2 regions of the Lapillicoccus sp. genome follow, and region 1 is predicted to be linked to the other one. Evidence: riboswitches for the same ligand, from Rfam matches in the RefSeq annotation. Region 1 holds a riboswitch; the other holds the start of a gene.
What was found. A riboswitch is a leader RNA that binds a small molecule or an ion and turns the genes downstream of it on or off. The one in region 1 is predicted to bind thiamine pyrophosphate.
Positions count from the first base shown of each region.

Region 2: linked by a shared signal. The riboswitch ahead of ACLL9L_RS18975 (purine-cytosine permease family protein) and the one ahead of ACLL9L_RS13400 (ECF transporter S component) in region 1 are both predicted to bind thiamine pyrophosphate.

Region 1 covers NZ_JBKJPP010000151.1:15,461-19,343, forward strand. The annotation lists gene ACLL9L_RS13385 (HutD family protein) at 1-581, shown strand, start outside; gene ACLL9L_RS13390 (phosphotransferase family protein) at 594-1,562, shown strand; gene ACLL9L_RS13395 (DUF4235 domain-containing protein) at 1,601-1,879, opposite strand; TPP riboswitch at 1,951-2,055, shown strand; gene ACLL9L_RS13400 (ECF transporter S component) at 2,149-2,808, shown strand; gene ACLL9L_RS13405 (ATP-binding cassette domain-containing protein) at 2,718-3,883, shown strand, end outside.
Region 2 covers NZ_JBKJPP010000219.1:13,920-17,802, reverse strand. The annotation lists gene thiE (thiamine phosphate synthase) at 1-406, opposite strand, end outside; gene thiM (hydroxyethylthiazole kinase) at 406-1,209, opposite strand; gene ACLL9L_RS18975 (purine-cytosine permease family protein) at 1,206-2,606, opposite strand; TPP riboswitch at 2,597-2,708, opposite strand; gene ACLL9L_RS18970 (SGNH/GDSL hydrolase family protein) at 2,789-3,595, opposite strand; gene ACLL9L_RS18965 (SDR family NAD(P)-dependent oxidoreductase) at 3,778-3,883, shown strand, end outside.

The DNA of each region.
Region 1 (3,883 bases):
TCGGCTTGGTCCGCTTCGACGACCGCCCCGCCACCAGGTGGCGCAACGGCCGCGGCTCGACCCGTGAGGTGGCCAAGCGCCTCCTCGGCGTGGTTGGCCCGGACTTCGTCTGGCGGCTCAGCGTCGCCGAGGTGACCGAGGACGCGGAGTTCTCGACCTTCCCGGGCGTCGAGCGCACGGCCACGGTGATCGACGGCGCGGGTCTGGGGCTCACCGTCGACGGCCACGACCACCAGATGAGACCCCACGAGCCGTTCGCGTTCGACGGCGAGGCGCGGACCCTGGCCCGCCCGACGTCCGGACCGGTCCGCATGCTCAATGTCATGACCAAGCGCAACCGGATGAGCGCGCGGGTCCGCATCGAGGACCTGTCGGACGGCAGGCCCATCACCATCGCCGGCGCCACCGTGTTCGTGCAGCTCACCGGCGCGTCGACGGTCTGCTCCGCGGAGGGATCGTGCGCCGACCTCGGGCCGCTCGACGCGCTGACCCCTCGACCGCGGGTCCGGTTGATCGCGGGCACGGGCACGGTGGCCGTGGTGCGGATGCAGAACTTCCGCGCCTACCGCGCCTCGGACTAGCCGGGTGGCAGCGTGGCGTTCTCCGTTCTGGTGAGCGAGCCCGGTTGGCGTGCCGAGGCCGATCGATGGATCTTTGCGAGGCTGCAGGAAGCCGCGCTGAGTCCGGTCGGCCCGCCGGAGCAGCGCCGCATCCGGCCGTGGTCCACCCACTGGGTCGTGCCCACCAGCGGTGGCCGGGTCTGGTTCAAGGCCAACTGCCCGGACCTGTCGTTTGAGCCTGCCCTGCAGCAGCTGCTTGCCGAGCTGGCCCCCGGCCGCGTCGAGACCCCCATCGCCGTCGAGGACTCGCGCGGCTGGATGCTGACCTGGGACCGCGGCGACACCCTGGCCGCGCGTCACGAGCCGACGCTCGCCGAATGGTGCGCGATCGTGCAGGAGGCCGGCGACGTGCAGCGCCGCGCCGCCGGCGCGCGGGAGCAGGTGCTGTCGACCGGCGTGCACGACTGCTCGCCAGGGACCGTGCCCGAGCGTTTCGACGCCCTCCTCGCCCGGTATGCCGCTCTCGACCCGCGGCACCCCTCGCACGTCACGGCAGGCCAGCTCACGCAGTTCCGGGCCGTCCGGCCGTCGGTCGTCGACGCCGCTGCTGCACTGGCGCAGTCCCCGTTGCCCGCGACGGTCAACCACGGGGACCTGCACCCCGGCAACGTGCTCGTCGTGGACGGCTGCCTTCGCCTCTTCGACTTCGGGGACGCCCAGTGGGCCGCCGCACCCGAGGTCCTCGGGGCACTGTGGGCATGGCTCACCCGCCGGACGCACCACCCATGGCGGACGGTCTTTGCGGCCTACGCCGAGGTCTGGAGCGACGTGGTCACCCCTGCAGAGCTCGACCACCTGGTCGCGGCCGCGATGCTCACCCTGCCCGTGAACCGCTCCATGACCTGGTGGTCCGCCACGCGCCAGACCACGACAGCGGAACGGGCCGAATGGGGCGATGCTCCGCTTTCACAGCTGAGCCACCTCCTGCGGCCTTGGCCCTGACCTGGCCTGCGGAACGCCCCAGCCGCACCTGGACCCGGCTAGCTCTTGAGGAACTTCTTGGGCGGGTGCCCGGCCGACTTCGCGTAGTACTGCGCGGCCTTGCGCTCGGCTGCGACCCGCGCTGCCTGGACCACGAAGCCGGTGATCGCCGCGAAGAGCAGCGCTTCCTTCCAGTCGACCTCGTCGAGGTTGTTGGGGTCGTTGGGAGCCGGGTGCCCCGACGCCACCTGCCAGCCCTTGCTCACCAGCTTGTTCGCCACGGTGCCGGCCAGGATTGCCGCGCCGGTGCCGAGCACCTTCCATGCCAACGAGCCCATCTGAGGGTCCTCCAGTCGCTCGGGTCGTGATACCCACCGACTCTTCCACGGCGGTGGGGGTAAAGTCACTTCACGAACGACAGGGGAGCGCCCCACAGCGCTGAGAGTGCGGTCCGCCGCAGACCCTCGAACCTGCTCCGGCTAGCACCGGCGAAGGGAGTCGGGAGATCTCAGGTGTGCTCCCGGCATACCCCCATCGAGGTATGCCGGGAGGGCACCTCCCCGAGGTATCCACCGGAACGCCGGACACCACGGGAAAGAAGCACATCATGAGCACGAGACCCCCTGACCGGCTGCAGCACGCAGCCCGTGCAGGCAGGACCATCCTCGCCACCGCGCCCCTCCGCCGCTGGCGCACCATCGACCTGATCACCTGCGCCTTCCTCGGCGTCGCCTTCGGGGTCGTCTACTGGGCGTGGGGCATCGCCTACGCGGGCCCCAACACCGCCATCTCCACGGGCTTTCCGCCCCTGGGCGCGCTGACCAACTGGCCATGGCTCATGGCGGGCGTCGTCGGCGGGCTGATCATCCGGCGGCCGGGGGCGGCGTTCTTCGCCGAGCTGCTCGCTGCCGTCGTCTCGATGCTGGTCGGCACCCAGTGGGGCGCCGCGACCTTCTGGTCCGGCGCCATCGAGGGCCTCGGGGTCGAGCTGGGGTTCGCGATCCTCGCCTACCGCTCGTTCGGCCCGCTCGCCGCGGCGCTGGCCGGCGCCCTGTCGGGGGCGTTCGAGGCCGTGTTCGAGTGGTACAGCTACTGGACCGACTGGGCCTGGGACTACAAGCTCGCCTACCTCGGGCTGCTCGCGGCGTCGGGGGCCGTCCTTGCCGGGCTGCTGTCGTGGGCGCTGACCCGGGCGCTCGCCGCGGGCGGGGCGCTCCAGGCCTTCCCGCCCGGCCAGGAGCTGCGCGAGGCCAGCAGGGCCGGCTGAACCGGCCCGACGCGGGAGGGCGCGGGGGCGCCGCGATCGAGGTCTCGCACCTCACGTGGCGCCCCTACGGACGTGCCCGCCCGGTCCTCGACGACCTCTCCCTGCAGATCCACGCGGGGCAACGGGTCCTCCTCGTCGGACCGAGCGGGTCGGGCAAGTCCACCCTCCTGAGAGCTCTGGCCGGTCTGCTCCTCACCGCCGACGCCGGCGACCTGTCCGGTTCGGTGGACATCGACGGCTCCGGCCCGCAGGCGGCGCCGGGACGGGTCGGCCTCGTCCTGCAGGACCCGGGCGCGGGCGTCGTCGCGTCCAGCCTGCGCCGCGACGTGGCCTTCGGCCTCGAGAACGTCGGTATGCCGCGGGGCGAGATGCCCACGCACGTCGCGGAGGCGTTGCGGGCCGTGCGGCTGGAGATGGACCCGGAGGCGTCGACGTCGTCGCTCTCCGGTGGCGAGCACCAGAGGCTGGCCATCGCGGGGGCGCTCGCGATGGCGCCGACCGTGCTGCTGCTCGACGAGCCGACGGCAATGCTCGACCGCGACAACGCCGAGGGGGTGCGCCGGGTCGTCGACGACGTCGTGCGCGCCCGCGGGCTGACGCTGGTCGTCGTCGAGCACCGGCTCGAGCCGTGGGTCGATCTCGTCGACCGAGTCGTGGTCCTCGACGCCGCGGGGGCGGTCGTCGCGGACGGACCACCGCGTCAAATCATCGCCGAGCAGGGCGAGCTCCTGCTCGCCCAGGGCATCTGGGTGCCGGGGTTCCCCGACCCGGAGGCCTTGGACCTCACCGGGTTGTTCGACACCGGGTTGTTCGACACCGGGTTGCCCGATGCGGCGTCGGTAGTCCCGCGCCGGGCGGTGGTGGTGTCCGCGCGCGACGTGACGCTGCGGCATACCTCCCGGCCGTTGAACGGCTCCGCCCGGATCACGACCGCTTTCCGGGGCGTCGATCTCGACGTCCGCGCGGGGGAGGCCGTCGCCCTCGTCGGCCCGAGCGGCTCAGGGAAGTCCTCCCTGTTGCGTGTGCTCGGCGGACTGGTGGCGCCCACGTCGGGCGAGGTGGGCGTCCACCCGTC
Region 2 (3,883 bases), on a different contig from region 1:
TGCCGCGAGAGATCGCCCGCGTCACCTGCTCGATGTCGTGTGCCGACAGGCCAAGGTATGCCGAGCCGCCCAGTCGGGCTCGCGCCTGCCCGACGTCGAGGTCCTGCTGGCCGACATGGGCCCCCTGCGCTCCGATGGCCGCGACCAGGTGCACCCTGTCGTTGACGATCAGCGGGACCCCCGTGCCCGCCAGTGCCGCGCCGACGGCCCGGCCGAGGGCGACGAACTCGCCGTCCGAGGCGGCGGGGTCGCGCAGCTGGACGAGGGTGACACCTGCGGCCACCGCGGCGGCAACCGTGGCCGGGACACCGGCGCGGTCGCACATCGCGGTGTCGGTGACCAGGTAGAGCGAGAGGTCCAGGGGAGGCCGGACGGCCCCATCGCACCTGTGGTTCGAGGTGGACATCAGCTGAGGGTGACCCGGTCGGCAAGCGTCGTGGGGGTCAACAGCGACAGCTCATCCAGCAACGCCACCGCGAAGCTCCCGGGCCCCCGAGTGCCGGCGGCGGCGATGTCTGCGGCGACCGTCAACATGGCTGTGCCTGCTACTGCTGCTGCCAGGGGGTCCTCGACGCTGGCGGCGAACCCGGCCATCAACGCTCCCAGCGCACACCCCACCCCGGTCACCCGGGTCAGCCATGGGTGGCCGTTGCCGACGCGCACCAGTCGGTCCCCGTCGGTGATGTGGTCGATGGGACCGCTGACGGCGACGACGGTGCCACGCTCACGGGCCAGGCTCCGCGCCACCTCGGACGCGGCCTCCGGGGAGTCGATCGCGTCGACCCCCTTGCCACCCGCGCCGCCGGCCAGCGCCAGCACCTCGGAGGCGTTGCCGCGGATGATCGCCGGACGGCCGAGCCCGAGCAGCTCGTGCGCCAGCTCGGTGCGCCACGCCAGGGCGCCTGCGGCGACAGGGTCGAGCACCCACGGCGTCCCGGCGTCGCTGGCGGCGGCGACGGCACCCCGCATCGCCGACGCGGTGTCGTCGTAGGGGGTGCCGAGATTGATCAGCACCCCACCCGCGACTCGCGCGAAGTCGCCTGCCTCGTGGGGGTTGTCGACCATGGCCGGTGCCGCGCCCGCAGCCAGGAGCACGTTCGCTGTCCACTGGGCGACAACGATGTTCGTCAGGCACTGCACCAGGGGCGGTTGTGAGCGCAGCGTCTCGAGTGCGTCGCCGATCACGGACGGAGCCATCGTGGCAGTCATGGAGTGACGTCCCTTCGCTCCGGCAGCGACGTCTGCGGGCCGGCCCCGGCAGCGCGCTGACCGTTGCGCCTGGTGAGGAGACTGAGCACCCCGGCGGCGACAGCGGCCACGATGAAGGAGAAGGGTGACGCGCCCAGCCACGACGGCGGAGTGAAACCGATTGCCTGGTTGACTGGCGCCCACAGGGCAGTCCACCACGAGACCGACCCCGGGTTGACCAGCTGGTAGGCGACGAAGCCCAACGCCCAGGCCAGCAGATTGGACCACCGCGCGCGGGCCTGCTCGCTGAGGTCCCAGCGGCCGCGGCATACCACGAAGTAGTCGACCACGAGGACGCCCAGCAGTGGGACGAACAGCGAGCCGATCAGGAGGAGGAAGTTCTCGTAGTCGCCGATGTCGAACGCGAGCGCGCCGAGCGTTGCCAGCAGGCCGACAGCGACGGCGAGCGCGCGCCGGTCCCAGCGCGGCCGGAGATTCTGGACCGAGACCGCGGTGGAGTAGGTGTCGGCGAACGACTGGTCGAGCTCGCGGATCGTCAGCACACCGAACACCAACGCTCCCAAGGGGATGGCGATGAACGAGCCGAAGATCTTGTCCGGGTCGCGACCGGCGACCGTGACGAGAGCGAGCAGCCCGATCGTGTAGCAGGCGATCTGCGTCACTCCGTAGCCGACGAACGAGCCCAGAAAGGCCGAGCGCGTCGTGCGCGCGTGGCGGGAGTAGTCCGAGGCCAGCGGCACCCAGGAGACGGCGACGCCGATGACCGTGTCGACGGCCACCCAGAAGCCGTCCCAGCTCCCCTCGCCCAGGGCCGGGAGGGGATGGCCCAGCAGCTGAACGCCCAGGTAGACCAGGGCGAGCAGGACGGCGACCGTCACGTACTTGCGCAGCACCCTGATCCAACCCAGCGGGCGAAGCGCCAACAGCGTCGTGAGGACGCCCGCCGCCAGCGCGTACACCCAGCGGGGAAGCGTCGGCGCGAGCTGATGCAGCGCGGTGCTGATCGTGACCAGCTCGAACGTCGTCCACCCCACCAGCTGCACGATGTTAAGGATCGTCGGAAAGTAGGAGGGCCTGGTGCCGAACAGCCCACGCAGCAGGACCATTGACGGTGCTCCCGTCCGCGCGCCGGGCACGGACGCGGCGCCCACCCCCAGGGCGCCGAGCACCGTCCCGAGGGCCAGCGCGGTCAGCGCCGCACCGAGCGACATGCCCGGATCCGCTATGGGGACCAGCACAAAAATCGCGCCGGTGAAGCCGAGCAGACTGACTCCCAGATTTCCCCACAGGCCCAGCTGATCGAGCAACCCGAGCACCCGTGGAGGTGACTCCCCCAGCGTGTACGGCGCCTCCGCGGTCGCGGAGGACCGCTTCATGAGACGAGGCCCAACAACCATGATCACTCCCTACGCCGGCATTACCCGGTCAGGTTCATTCGGTCGGCGACCCGTTTAGTCGCCCTCTCAGCCCGGTCAGTCCGAGCTCCCGTGGTGCGAGGGGAAGCGTACAACAACGCGACGATGGGTCGGCGGCAGCGCCCCCGTCTCGGGCGGCATCGGGCCTCGAGCCTCACCCGCCGTCAGCCGGCCGTTGCCGCGATGAAGAGTGCCTCAGCGATGCGTGCGTGCCCGGCGGCGTTGGGGTGATCCCCGTCGTCGGCCAGCAACGCGGTGGCGTCCTGGTCGCCACCCGCGCCACGGAATGCGGCGAAGGTAGGGACATACAGGGCGCCTGCCGCGGTCGCGGCCGCGAGCAGCGCACTGTTGGCGGCCGTCGTGGCCCGGTCGGCCTTCGCCATTCCCTCCACGCCGTAAGCGGCGCGTCCGATGCTGCCGTCCTGCGCGATGTTCCAGTACCCGACCACGAGGACGGCGACCCAGCTTCGGTGGATCGCACGGATCCACCGGATCGTGGCGGTCACGTTCACCGTCACGCTCTGCTCAGCGCTCGTGTAGCAGTCTCTTTCGGAGCACTGCGCTGCGAGGTCACGGGCGAAGGGGTCGAGGACGTCATTCGCGCCGATCATCAGCACCACGGTGTCGGCACCTTCGACCGCCTCACGCGCAGCCGGTCCCTGGACCTGCGACAGGAGCTCTGCGCTGGTGTCCCCGTCGACGGCGAGGTTCACCGTGGCGGCATCGCCTCCGACCTGCGTGGCCCGCATCGCGGCGAAGGTCTCCACAAAGCCTCGGCATCCGCACGCGCGTCCCGATGGGACGGAGTCTCCGAAGGCAACCACCTTGACGGTGGGAGCCAGCCGCACCCGAAAGGCGACGACGGCGGACAGGGCGAGCGCGACGACCACCAGCAGCACCACCACCGACCGCCACCCACGGACCCACACGTGACCCAACCGGGGTTGACGCTGCCTGAAGGTGTTCGGCATCCTCGCTCGCCCGGGTTGTCGGGATCATCCGGTCCCACCCCCGCCCAGGCGGGGGTGGGTGTCTCGCGGACCTGTCCTCGTCAATGTAGCCGGGCCCTTCGGCCCTACTGGTACTGGTCGTCTCGGATGACCATGGATCAGGCCGCAGCGCGGGCGGCAGACGATGGAGGAGGACAGGACTCATGAACATCTACGGTCTGGGCGGCAAGGTCGCCGTCATCACGGGAGGCGCCTCCGGCATCGGGCGTGCGTGCGCCCACACCTTGGCGCGCTCCGGCGCGGACATCT